Regions from separate parts of the Bifidobacterium hominis genome, predicted to be linked through region 2. Evidence: riboswitches for the same ligand, from Rfam matches in the RefSeq annotation. Region 2 holds a riboswitch; each other region holds the start of a gene.
The links. A riboswitch is a leader RNA that binds a small molecule or an ion and turns the genes downstream of it on or off. The one in region 2 is predicted to bind thiamine pyrophosphate.

Region 1: linked by a shared signal. The riboswitch ahead of tenA (thiaminase II) and the one ahead of WMO36_RS02805 (solute carrier family 23 protein) in region 2 are both predicted to bind thiamine pyrophosphate.
Region 3: linked by a shared signal. The riboswitch ahead of WMO36_RS01775 (ECF transporter S component) and the one ahead of WMO36_RS02805 (solute carrier family 23 protein) in region 2 are both predicted to bind thiamine pyrophosphate.

The regions. Positions count from the first base shown of each region.
Region 1 covers NZ_JBBMFR010000002.1:68,658-73,263, forward strand. The annotation lists gene WMO36_RS01710 (energy-coupling factor transporter ATPase) at 1-912, shown strand, start outside; gene WMO36_RS01715 (hypothetical protein) at 906-1,073, shown strand; gene WMO36_RS01720 (YhbY family RNA-binding protein) at 1,105-1,410, shown strand; gene tenA (thiaminase II) at 1,536-2,303, opposite strand; TPP riboswitch at 2,296-2,406, opposite strand; gene WMO36_RS01730 (glycosyltransferase family 2 protein) at 2,523-3,536, shown strand; gene ppgK (polyphosphate--glucose phosphotransferase) at 3,780-4,547, shown strand.
Region 2 covers NZ_JBBMFR010000002.1:309,502-314,107, forward strand. The annotation lists gene gltB (glutamate synthase large subunit) at 1-2,225, opposite strand, end outside; TPP riboswitch at 2,452-2,553, shown strand; gene WMO36_RS02805 (solute carrier family 23 protein) at 2,619-3,968, shown strand; gene WMO36_RS02810 (LuxE/PaaK family acyltransferase) at 4,028-4,606, shown strand, end outside.
Region 3 covers NZ_JBBMFR010000002.1:84,741-89,346, reverse strand. The annotation lists gene WMO36_RS01780 (ABC transporter ATP-binding protein) at 1-1,407, opposite strand, end outside; gene WMO36_RS01775 (ECF transporter S component) at 1,503-2,114, opposite strand; TPP riboswitch at 2,140-2,242, opposite strand; gene WMO36_RS01770 (Mrp/NBP35 family ATP-binding protein) at 2,393-3,514, opposite strand; gene ligA (NAD-dependent DNA ligase LigA) at 3,608-4,606, opposite strand, start outside.

The DNA.
Region 1 (4,606 bases), 240 kb from region 2:
GCCGATCGGGTGATTGCGCTTGATCGTAGACAAAACGGTAATGTCGCTACTCGAAATATCGAAGCCAATGGCACTTCCGAAACGGCAGGTTCGAAGAATCCGCACGCGATTGACTCCGGACGCGCAAAGGGAGACGTCCGTGAAAACCGCAGTTTTATGGAACGGCTTGACCCGCGCGTGAAGATGGTGAGTGCGTTGGCGATCATGTTCTCCGCGTTCGCCATCAGATCCTTCTGGCAGTTGCTTGTGGCCGCACTGCTGACCGGCATGATCGTTGCGATATCGGGCATCGGCGTGAAACAACTGTTCAAATCGGTTCACGTGTTCCTCGCATTGTTCGTGTTCTGCGGACTGCTCAATATGTTCTTCGTGCGATCCGGCAACGTTCTTACGAACATCGGGCCGATTCCAATCACCGACGACGGTGTGCGTATCGCCATACTGTACGCCTGCAGATTCGTCGTGGTCATTATCGTCGGAGCGGTATTCCTTGCCACCACCACGCCCACGGCCATCACCGACGCATTCGAAGCGTTGCTCAAACCTTTCGCAAAATTAGGCATGCATGCGCAGGAGATCGCGTTGGTGATGAGCCTCGCATTGCGGTTCCTGCCCACGTTAGGAAGCGAAGCGAAAGCCATTGTGGATGCGCAATCAGTCCGAGGCGGCAGCATTGAAACGGGAACATTCGTGCAGCGGATCAAAGCGATGACCGCCATTATCATTCCGGTATTCGCAGGAGCGATACGCCATGCCGATAATCTCAGCCTTGCACTCGACGCACGATGTTACGAGGAAGGCATCATGCGCACGCACTGGCGAATCATGCGGATCGCCAAACGTGACATCGCCGTAGTCGGTGTGGGTGTGTCATACATTGCCGCATTGACCCTGATCGCTGGACTATGCTGAGCATTCCGGACGGGCATGGCGCTCCACTGATCGTATTGGAAAGCGAAACCGCCGAAGAAGCACGTCTGAACACGCGCAGGAACATCGAAAACGGTGTGAACGCCATCAAAGGCGCGGGAGGAGTGATATGCAAGGTTTTACTGCCCTCACGCTACTCTTAAGCAAGCATCATAGATAGGAATGGAACAAGTTATGGCATTAACCAAGAAGCAGGTCAAGCAGTTGCGCGGCCTGGCCACCAAGCTCAATCCGCTCATCCAGGTCGGCAAGAACGATTTGAGCGAAAACGCCATCAAGCAGGCGGACGAGACCATCGAAAAGCGTGAGCTCATCAAATGCTCTGTGCTCGATGGATCCGGACTGACGGCTAAGGAAGCAGGCGAGGGGTTGGCCGAAGAACTGAATGCGGAACTCGTACAGGTTATCGGCAACCGTTTCGTGCTCTATCGCCGCTCCCATCGCGATGATGTGGAGCATATTCGTCTCGTACGCGAATAAAGCGGGAAACTGACGCGACCAAACATAACAGGGCGGGTGCTTTCTGAAAACCAATCAGAAGGCACCCGCCCTATTGCAATGAAAATAAACAATCGGAAGTCAGGAAAACATGCGATGGAGCGGTGTCAGCGCTCCTGATTCCATTCGGGCTTCCACGTGTACTGCATGTCGTACGCGCTGGCCCAGAACATGTACTCGTTCTCCACGCCGGTCACGAAAATGTCAATCAGCTCGCGCTTGCGCTCTTCGCTCGCGTCGGCTACCAGTTTCTCGATATGTTCGAGCAGCCACACGGAATCCTGCCAGAACTCGTCGGTCTTATACATGTCGACCCAGCTTTTGTACGGATTGTCGTCAAGCGTGTCGGCAAACTCGGCGGCAAGACGGTAACCATAATCCGCATACACCCAGGCGCACGGCAGCACGGCCACAAGAATGTCGAGAATATCCTTGCCATAGGCGATGGAAAGGATATTCGACGTGTAGGCACGCGCGAAGGCCGACTGGCGCACATTGTTCATCTGCTCTTCGGTGATGCCATAGCTGGCCAAGTAGGAGCGGTGTACTTCGGTCTCGACCTGCAGGGCGCCGTTCTGCACTTTGAGCATGAACGCCATGATTTCAGGGTCGGTGGCCTTGGCTAATCCCAAAGCGTGCACTCTGGCGTAATCGTTCACATAACGAAAATCCTGCAGCAGATAGAAGGCGAAACGCTCGCGTTGCAGTGTGCCTTCGCCAAGCTCGCGGATGAACGGCTGCTGGTAGCCTTCCTCCCAAACCAGGTCAGCAGCCTTGCGCATGCGCTGCGCGAACGGAGGAAGATTGTTGCGTTGGATGCCTTTGGCGGCGTCGAACTCATAATCGAAATTGGTTGTTGATGTCACAGCAGTCATTAGACATGCCTCCCTACGCTGGTATTAACCATCAGGTTCAAAGGGTTCAGGCCTCACTTGGCCTATCTCAACCCGACAAACACGGGTTCCCCTGCATTACGCCGTACATTATGGCAAAGCCGTCCGAAATGTGCAAGAGCCTGTCCGCCGAATGGAATCGTGCCGCATGATGCGAACACAGGCGATGTTCGGTTGAGGGCGAGTGCAAGAATAGAACGTATGACTGAAAAGCAAGTTGCGAAGAACACCATCGAAAAGCTGGCTATCGTCGTGGTGACATACAAGCGTCAGCAGCTGCTCGCCACCCTGTTCGAATCCATCGAAAAACTCACTGTGGCACCATGGCGTATCGTCGTCGTTGACAACGAGCACAGCGATGCGACCCAAGGCATGGTCGACGATTTCCGTGAAGCGGTCACCGCGCAGTGGGGCAATACCATCGCCGACCAGTCGGGCAACGAAAGTCGCGTGGTGTATGCACCTCAATCCGACAACCTCGGCGGCGCAGGCGGATTCTCCGCAGGTGTGAAGAAGGCATATGAGCTGGGATCCGAATGGTTCTGGGTGATGGACGACGATGTGGCTGTGATGCCCGAAGCCATCGAACGACTCGCCAAGTGGACCGGCAGCCATGATGTGATCCAAGGCAGCCGATACGACTATGACGGCGGTCCGTTCTACTGGCAATACGATTTCATCATTCCCCTCGGCATCCCCAATCCGATCGCTCCGGCCGCATTCGGACGCCCCGGCTACCGCGTGATGGACACCCTGTGCTTCGAGGGGGGTCTGTTCCGCCGCAACATCGTCGAACAGATCGGCTTGCCGGATCCGCGTTTCTTCATCTACTGGGACGACACGATGTACGGCTACCGCGCCAGCAAAGTCACCAACCCGATCGTGGTGCCTGACGTGATCCTGCGCCGCACTCGTGAAATCGGCAATTGGGATATCGCCGGCGTGCGCCAGCTCAACTCCACCTCTGACATGAACCGTTACCACATCATGCGTAACCGAGGCTACATGGCGCGCTATTTCATGGCGTTCGGCGATTACCGTCCGCTGATGTTCGGTCTGGGTACGCTGCTGACCGCCGCCAAGGAAGTCATCCGTCTGGTGATGGTGGACCGAGAGCATGTGAAGACCGGCTTGGTGCAGATAGCCAAGGGTTGGTGGGATTCACGCAAGCTGTTGCATGATCCGGATTGGAAGCCGATGCCGCCGCTCAAGTGATGCGGTTGCGCCGTCTTCAGACGGTCATCTTCTTACGATTCGCCCCATGCCGATGCGTTGAGTTGACATGGGGCGAATCGTTTGCAGAAAAAAGTTGCAGAATGAATCATTTCATTGCGAAAAATTATGCAATCGTATTCACCATTTATGCTTTTTCGGCGCGTTTTGGGGCATGGGGCGAGTTACTATGGCGCTTACCGGTTCGATAACACCCACTATGTACCTTGATAGGAGAGGTCGAAGATGATTGAAACTGCACAGGCGTTTGGCGTTGACATTGGAGGCTCCGGCATTAAGGCAGCCCCGGTTAACCTCGAAAAGGGCGAGTTTGCCGAACCGCGTCTGAAGATTCTTACCCCGGAAGTTTCCACTCCGAAGGCCGTCGGTGAAATCGTTCGCCAGCAGCTCGAGCATTTCGAGGTTCCCGAATCCGCTCCGGTCGGCATCGCTTTCCCGGCGCCGATCCACGTGGGCGAGAAGCTCGGCTACATGGCCAACCTAGACCAGTCTTGGGTCGGCGTGGACGTCACCGAAGTGTTCTCCGAAGCCTGCGGACGTCCAGTCACCGTGGTGAACGACGCTGACGCGGCAGGCCTTGCCGAGCAGCAGTTCGGCGCGGCCAAGGGCCAGGATGGTCTGGTCGTGGCAACCACGCTGGGTACCGGTATCGGCACGGCGCTGATTTTCAACGGTGAACTCATCCCGAACACCGAGCTTGGTCACCTGGAACTGCTCAAGGGCAAGGGCGACGCCGAAAAGTACGCGGCATCCTCCATCCGTGAAAAGCTTGATATGGGCTACAAGAAGTGGGCCAAGCGACTGACCAAGTACTATTCCCTGATGGAGTTCTACTTGGATCCGCAGCTGTTCGTTGTCGGCGGCGGCGTGTCTCGTGTGTCTGAGAAGTTCCTGCCGTACATCGACATCAAGACCCCGATCGTTGCAGCCAAGTTGCACAATGAGGCTGGCATCATCGGTGCCGCGTACTACGCAAGCACCAAGCAGAAGTGATGCCGTGAACCATTAAGGTTCCCAACTTTTGTATAAGCGAGAGCCGTCCGATTCGTCGG
Region 2 (4,606 bases):
GCGCCGCGGTAGCTCATGATGGTGGAGACGCCCATCTTGGCCATGATCTTGAGCACGCCGGTGGACAGCGCGTTGGTCAGGTTCTTCACTGCGGTTTCGGCATCGACGTTGAGATACCCATTGCGGGACAGGTCTTCGACGGATTCGAACGCCAGATACGGGTTGACTGCTGCCGCGCCGTAGGCGATTAGCAGAGCGACATGGTGGATTTCGCGCACATCGCCGGCCTCCACGACCATGGAGATCTGGGTACGCGTGTGTCTGCGCAGCAGGTGGTGCTGCACCGCGGAAGTGAGCAGCAGTGATGGAATCGGTCCCCACGTGTAGTTGGATTCACGGTCGGAGAGCACAAGGAAGTTGGACCCGTTTGCGATGGCCTCATCGACTTCCTGGAAGATTTCCTCAAGACGTTCCTTCAGTGCCTTGCCGCCGCCTGCGACCTGATAAAGACCCTTGACGACGAACGGCTTGTAGTAGCCGCCGAGGATCTTGGCGCGGTCGAGGCGCTTGAGCTGCGCCATTTCGTCGGAGTTGAGCACCGGCAACGGAATGAGGATCTTCTTGGCGTGCAGTTCGGAATCGGCCAGCAGGTTCGGCTCGGGACCGATGGCGGATTCGAGGCAGGTCACGATCTTTTCACGTTCCCAGTCGAGCGGCGGGTTGGTAACCTGCGCGAACTTCTGGGTGAAGTAGTCGAACAGCATGCGGCTGCGGGAAGAGAGCGCGGCCATAGGCGCGTCGTTGCCCATGGATCCGAGCGGTTCCTTACCGGTGTTGGCCATCGGGGCGAGCAGCAGCTTCAGGTCCTCTTCGGTGTAGCCGAAGGCACGCTGACGGCGCTGCACGGACTGGCCGGAGTGGTTGACGTGCTCGCGCTTGGGCAGCTGGCTCATCTCGACGGTGTTGCCTTCGACCCACTGGCGGTACGGATGCTGGGCAGCGAGGTTCTTCTTGATTTCTTCGTCGGGGATGATGCGGCCTTCATCGGTGTCGACGAGGAACATCTTGCCCGGCTCCAAGCGGCCCTTGGACACGATGTGCTCCTCGGCGTTCTCCGGAAGCACGCCGGTTTCGGAGGCGAGCACGATGTAACCGTCGTCGGTGAGCTGCCAGCGGCCGGGGCGGAAGCCATTGCGGTCGAGCAACGCGCCGACCTGAGTGCCGTCGGTGAAGATGATGTGCGCGGGGCCGTCCCACGGTTCGATCAGTGTGTTGTTGTATTCGTAGAACGCCCTAACGTCGGGATCGAGCTGGTCGTTCTTCTCCCATGCCGGCGGCAGCATCATGGAGATGGCATGCGGCATGGAACGTCCGGACAGGTGCAGCAGTTCGAGGCATTCGTCGAACGTGCCGGAGTCGGAGTAGCCCGGGGTCGCGATCGGCAGCAACGGCTTGAATTCGCCAAGCAGTTCGGAGCTCAGTCGACCTTCTCGCGCGGACAGCCAGTTACGGTTACCCTGGATGGTGTTGATCTCGCCGTTGTGAGCCAGCTGGCGGAACGGCTGTGCGAGCGGCCAGCTCGGGAACGTGTTGGTGGAGAAACGGGAGTGCACGATGGCGATCTTCGCCTTCATGCGCTCATCGGAAAGGTCCAGGAAGAAGGGTTTGATCTGCATGGTGGTGAGCATGCCCTTGTAGGTGATGGTGCGTGCGGAAAGGGACGCGAAGTAGATGCCCACCTCGTGTTCCACACGCTTGCGGATGCGGAACGTCTTGCGGTCCAGTTCGATGCCGGCGAGCTGCCCTTCGGGGTCGGCCACGACCAGCGTCTTGAACGCGGGCATGCTGGCGAGCGCCTGCAGTCCGAGTCCGTCCGGGTTGGTGGGTACGACGCGCCATGCGAGTACTTCGAGGCCTTCTTCGCGCACGATTTTGGCGATGGCCTGTTCTTGTTGGCCGGAGGTGGCGATGTCTCGGTCGAGGAACGCGATGCCGGCGGCGTAGTGGCCTTCTTCGGGTAGTTCGACGCCTGCGGTGGCGCGCATGAATTCGTCGGGCATGCTCATGAGGATGCCCGCGCCGTCGCCGGTGTTTTCTTCGGCGCCGACCGCGCCACGGTGGTTGAGGTTGACGAGCACTTCAATGGCGTCGTCGACGATTTTGCGTTCGGGGCGCTTGTTGAGGGTGGTGACCATACCCACGCCGCAGGCGTCATGCTCGGCGTCGGGATCGTACATACCTTGGGAATCATGGATCGTGAGATCTAACGGGGTGTGGAAAGTCACCGAAACCACCTTCAATGTTTTTGGGCAAGAAAAGTCTTGCGGTTCTTTAATGCGCGGTTTAGAATAGCGCGCCTTTGTGTCGTGGATATTTCCGTGTCCATATAACGAATACCCAGAAAAGTCAAGGTACATTTTCTTGAGGAAATGTGGAGAATTCACAACGCACTGGGCTCTCATGCCAACTCATCCAAGTATCGACGCATGCCGTTATGCTGGTTGCCTGTCCGAATAGCACAGGGGGAGCCGATATGTGGCTGAGACGGGCTTTGCCCGGACCCTCATACCTGATCAGGGTAATGCCTGCGTAGGAATGTCACGAACAGTGCGCACATGCGTTCCCCTGTGTCGGCGATCATAGACTGGTCGCCCCCGTAAGGAAGAGAGGGAATTGGCATGTCTGCCATGTCGCAACCGTCCGTTCAGAGCGGATCCGATTCGAAGAAGCTCACTCCAAAGAACGTTTTGCTGGGCTTGCAGCATGTGTTGGTGTCTAATGTGTGGCTTGATCCGGTATTTGTGGCCGGTGCCATTGGGTTGCCGTTGGCCTTGTCTTCGAATATGGTGAACGCCATTTTCATCGTGTCCGGTTTGGTCACGTTGATTCAGGCCACGAAGTTGGTGCGTCTGCCGATTGTACAAGGTCCGTCTGCCGCGTTTGACGCGTTGATGATTGCCGCTGGTACCGCCGGTTCGTTGGCTGCGGCTGGCACGTCGATTTTTGTTAGTTCGCTGATTTTTCTGGTGTTGTGTCTGACTCGTGTGATTGAGAAGATGCGTTTTCTATTTGCGCCGATGGTTTCCGGCGTGATTATTTTTCTGGTGGGCGTTTCGCTGTCGAGTTTCACATTGAGTGAGTTTCTTGGCGGCGCTCCCGGCGATGACGGGTTCGCTGATCCGAAGACGCTGGCCGTGTCTGTGGTGACTTGCGTGTTGGTGGTGGTGCTTTCCCAGTTCGGCAAAGGCATGGTCAGGGCGCTTTCCTATTTGATTGCGCTGGTTGTCGGCACTTCGCTCTCCATAGTGTTTGGCATGGCGGATTTTTCCGGGGTTGCGTCCAAGCCTTGGTTCGGTCTTCCTCAGATCATGCCATATGGCGGTTTTGATTTTGATGCTGCGGTTTTTGTACCGTTCTTCATCGCATATATGGTTGCGATTATGGAAGCGCTTGGCGTGTATCAGGCGGCCAGCGAGATTCAAGGCGTCAAGCTTGAGGATCGCCAGGTTCGTTATGGTTTGTCCGGCGAAGCGGCTGGTTCCGCTATTTCTTCGCTGATCGGTGGCTTCACCACTACCGCATATCCACAGAATGTCGCTTTACTGAAGGTTACGGATGAGGGCAAGTCCCACACACGCGTGCCGGTGATCATCGCCGGTGTGGTGTTTGTGGCACTTGGTTTCGTGCCGAAAGCCGGCGCGATGTTGTCGCTGATTCCCTCCCCTGTAATCGGCGGCATTTTCCTTCCGGCTGCGGCGAGCCTGATCAGTACGGGCTTCAATACACTGCGCAAGGCAGAGCCGGACGACCGATCCCAAGTAGTCATCGGCTTGTCACTGCTGTTGGGTATCGCGTTGCCGAACGCATTGAGCGGTCTTGAGGGCGGCGCTCACGTGTTCTTCTCCAATTCGATTCTGGTCGGCGCGTTCTGCGTGGTGATTCTCAAAGCGTTGCTGATCGATTTGCCGAATCTAATCAATCGTCGCAAAACAGCCGTGGGCAACAACGGGGATCAGGCACAAGCTTGATTCATGGCCAACCGTTACCGAAATTCAACATAGGAAAGGAACATTGCATCATGACATCGATGTCGCTAAACACTGAAGCGCAGCAGGTCAAGGCAGATGTGCTTGAGTTCATCGAAAAATACGGATGCGAAACCGCGCCGGATGAGGCGTTCGACGCACTCGCACGACAGATTTTCGCTTTTCAGTACGCTCATAACATGCAGTATCGCACGTATTGCATGTCTCGCAGGGTGACTCCGCAGACGTTGTCCAGCTGGATGGATATTCCACCGATGCCGGTGGATGGGTTCAAGATGCTGACGCTCACTTCGGTTCCCGAGACGGAGTGCGAGGCCGTGTTTATGACCAGCGGCACCACGCATCCTGGCCAGCGTGGACGCAACTATCATCCTGATCTTGAGGTGTGGGACGCTTCGATGATCGGCCCGTTCCGTCATTTCATCATGCCGGACCGCGAGCGTATACGCATCGCAGTGCTCTCCCCCGCTTGGGAGATGAATCATAATGGTTCGTTGGCCCGTTATCTGACGCGTGCGGTGGAGCGGTGCGGTAGCGAGGGCAGCGGCTTCTTCTTCCATGAGGATGGATTGGACTTCGCGGGCGTGGAGAGATTCCTCAATCAGGCGGTGGCCGATGGC
Region 3 (4,606 bases), 220 kb from region 2:
GCCCGCTATCAGCCTGACCATTTCCGTCCATGTGGTGAAATCCTGACCGAAAGTCGGCTCATCCATCACCAACACCTTCGGTGCCGCGGCAAGCATGGACGCCACGGAAAGGCGACGCTTCTCACCGCCGGATAACGTGAATGGATTGGCTGGGGCGAACCGTTTGAGGTTCAACCGTTCCAGCATCATATCGGCGATGGCGTAGGCCTCGTCATCGGTTTTTCCCATGGATTTAGGGCCGACCGCCACTTCGTCGCGCACACTGGATGCAACGAACTGGTGTTCCGGCTCTTGGAACACCATGCCGATTCGCCCAAGAAGATCCCTGCTTTTCCACGTGAAGACGTTGTTCTCCCTATGTGCGGGAACCATGCTTTCATCCATACTTACCCGCCCGGAAATCGGTTTGAGCAAGCCAGCCAAAGTCAAAGCAAGCGTGGATTTTCCCACACCGTTTTTGCCGGTCAGGGCAGTAATCTCGCCGGCATGGAACGCGAGGTTCACATGCTCGCCAAGCGCGAATTCACGTCCGAAGCTGAGATCCTCGGTTCGCAGAACAACCTTTCCCGATGACTGCTTGGATTCGGGAATATGGCTTTCAATGGTGCGCCCCGGAACCCAGGCACCGCCTTTTGCCAACACCGTCGCCATGCTGCCGAACACTTCCTCAGGAGTGCCATCGGCGATGACTCCGCTGACATGCGAATCGGCTTCCGGCTTGCCAAGCACAATGACGCGATCCACCAAATCAAGCCATACGTCAATGTGATGCTCCACCACCACCAAGGTTTCATGGGTTCGGTCAAGCACATCACGTACCGCATCATGCACCTCCTTGACGCCTTCCGGATCAAGGTTGGCGGTCGGCTCGTCAAACAACAGCAATCCGGGGTGCATGGCGAGCACGCCAGCCAAAGCCAGACGTTGACGCTGCCCGCCAGAAAGCCTGCGCGTGGAGCGATCAAGTTTCATATAGCCAAGTCCAACAATGTCGAGTGAGGAACGGACCCTGCTCCAAATCTCATCTTTTGGCAGATTCAGATTTTCACAGCCAAAAGCGGTATCGTCTCCCACACGTTCCAGAATCGTCTGTGCATCGGGATCCTGCAATACCAATCCTGATCGCCCACGCGAATGGCGGGCATCCGTTCCGTCGATCAGCAGCTCACCTTCGAGTTCACCTTCATCATCACCGCCGAGCACGCCGGCAAGACCGGCCATCAACGTCGATTTTCCGGCACCGGAAGCACCCAACAGCAACACACGCTCCCCCGGCTGTATGGTGAAGTCCACATGCCTTAACGCAAAATCCTTACGTGAAGCATGTCGCCATCCCCAATCGCGTGCGACCACCCCGGCTGCGGAAAACGATTTTTCTGCATCAGTACCCATGAATCGTTCTTTCATTCCTTTTGCATTTGGCGTTCGTAAGGCGAACACGCATCAAAGAAGTCCCGTATCCACCCACCGTGAATGCGATACGGGACTTCACAAACGAATCGTCAGACCAGAGTCTGCGCACGACCGGATTCGAAACGGTCAAGCACGCCTGTTTTGGCAATGGCCTGCTGCAGCAGATACATCAGGACTCCAGCCACCAAAGCGCCGGAAATAACGGAAGTGACGCAGTTGACGGCAATACGCAAGCCTGCCCAGGCGGGGTTTACGGTCCAGTTGTAGAGGAAGCATCCCAAACCGGCGAGGGTGCCGGAAATGGTGGCCGACAGCAAATCCCAACGCTTGTACGCGAAAATCGCAAAGCCGATTTCGGCAGTAAGACCTTGGCAGATGCCAATGATCAGGGAACCGCCGATGCCCCAGGGATTGCCCATGGCGAGTTCTATAGCGGCAGCAAGGGTTTCGGCGAACAGCGCAGCACCAGGCTTTCGCACAATAAGGGCGGCCAGAGGTCCTGCAAATAGCCAGATGCCGTTCAGTAGGCCTTCGAAGCCAGGCGTCACCGCTTCGAACAGCGTGATCGGAGCCGCGCAGATAACATCCCAGCCCCAGAAAATCACACCAGCTGCAACCGCGACGATGGCGGCCACAACGATATCAACGACTCGCCATTTGTTGTTGTGCTTCTTCACCGCGGAAGATTCATTTACGGTCATGAATGTGCCTTTCTTTATGTCAAGGCACGGGAAAAGAGAGACGTCCGTGCGCCGGCATTACCCGGTATACGTTCATACGGTCGAAGCGTTTGCTTCCTCTCAGCCATACGGCCCCCGTGTCTGCGCTTGATACTACACAAGGCACAAGATTTTCACAAGGGCTGTTTCATTTTCGCTTCGTTTCCGGCATAGAACACGCTCGGATTTTTGCAATGGCCTGTCTTCACGGGTTTCCCTCCCGTACTGAATGCAGCACGGAAACACGGTTCCATAGAGTTTTACAGAGGTCTGCACATCAATGATTCAGCTAGGTTCCTGAATGTCTCGCCAATACCGTCGGCACGTAACGAGCCATCCTCATTCAGCACGGCCGGGCGTCCGTCCTCACCAGTCTCCCGCAATTCCGGTTCCAGTGGAAGCTGAGCGAGCAAAGGAACGTCATAGCCGAGGCTTTCGGTCAGCTGTTCCGATACGCGCGTACCACCGCCTTCGCCGAAAATCCGCAGACGTTCACCCTTATGCTCGTAATAGCTCATGTTCTCTACGACGCCGCGCACTTTCATCGGCACCTGCAGCGCCACCAAGCCGGAGCGTACTGCGATGTCGGATGCGGACGGCTGCGGCGTGGTGATCACCACCAGTTCCGCATTCGGCAGGGCCTGGGCCACGGAAATCGCCATATCGCCGGTGCCCGGAGCCAAGTCAAGCAGAAGCACGTCGGGCTCGCCCCACCACACATCCGAAAGGAATTGTTCGAGCGAACGCTGCAGTCGCGGCCCTCTCCAAAGGATCGCACGATCGGCGCCCGCGAACATGCCGATGGAAATCAGTTTCACCCCCCAAGCGGTGACGGGCATGAGCATACCATTCAGATTGGTGGGTTGCGCATGCACGCCGAACAGTCGCGGCAGCGAGAACCCGTAGATGTCGGCGTCAATGGCGGCCGTATCATAACCGAGCGCCGCGAAAGTGGCGGCAAGATTCGCGGTGACGGACGATTTGCCGACACCGCCTTTGCCGGATGCTATGGCGAAAATACGGGTTTTGATGCCCGGCTTATTAAAGGGGTTCTGCTTGCGATCGGCTTTGAGACCTGCAACGAGTTGGGTGAGCTTGTCTTGGCTCATGGATCCGACTTCGATACGCGGCAGCAGCGTCGCATCCGGGTAGGATGCCACCGCTCCGTTGATTTGGTTGGTGATGGTCTGCGATAATGGGCAGCCTTCCACCGTCAGCTCGACTTCCACACGGACTTCGTAAGTGTTCGTTTTGCCTTCCACCGGTATCGCATCGATGGCTGCGATCATGCCCAGATCGGTCACGGACCGCCCCAGCTCGGGATCGATCACTTTGCTGAGTCGCTCATAGATGCGCGCTTCAATGGTACGCTCGTCGGTCATGGTTCCTCCTTTAACCGCGTACCAGACTAGCGTCTGGAGGCGCGGCATGCCAGAGCCTTCTTGCGATTATGTTGCCAGCTTGACGTTCCGACGTCACACCGTTCCGTTTTCCAGCAGTATTTTGAACTGGTCCTCGTTTAACATGGGAACGCCTAATTCCTCTGCCTTGGCGGCCTTGGCGCCGGCGTTTTCGCCAACGACCACCCAATCGGTTTTCTTGCTGACGGATCCTGAGGCTCTTCCACCACGAGAGATAATCGCTTCTTTGGCGGAGTCACGCGAGAAATCAATCAACGAACCGGTGACGACCACTGTCTTGCCTTCAAGTGTCTGCGGTAGTGTACTGATTTCAGCTTGCTCCACACCAACTCCAGCAGCCTTCCATGCTTCCAACACCGTGCCGCGCCAATCGCCTGGTTCCTTGGCCGATGTGAACCACGTGACCACCGATTCCGCAATCTCCGGACCGATGCCGTCTATCTGAGACAGTTCGTCCACACTGGCGCGTTCGATGGCGTCAAGCGATCCGAACGTATTGGCGATAACACGTGCCGTGGGCGGTCCGAGGCGCCGGATCGACAGGGCTACAAGCACACGCCATAAGTCGGCGTGGCGTGCCTTGTCCATTTCGTCAAGCATTTTCCTTGTGTTTTCCGCAGGGCGTATATATACCGGCTGCACGCTGGATGCTCCGGAACGCGATACTTTGGTTTCCTCTCGGATCACCATGGCATCCTCAGGCACGTCATATCCGGGATATTCCGCGGATTCATCGACTTCGTCCTTACGCTTTCTCGCCGCTGTCGGAGTCGTCCAAAACGCCGGGACCTGATGCCATAGGCCTGATCCGCCGATACGTTTGCGCGTTTTTTTCGGCTTACCGTTCTTGCCGACGGTTTCGTGGATTTCGATGATTGGCGCTTCTCGCCATACGCGAACATCCTGCAGGTCGGAGGCTGTCAGCGAGAACAGGCCGGCCTCACTGGACAACACCGGCGTTTGCCGGGCCGGCAGTTCCAGCCCTTCCACCGGCTCGTACGGTTCGGGCTCCTGCCCCGGTGCCACCACGATTTCGGTGATGTTCGGCGCGTA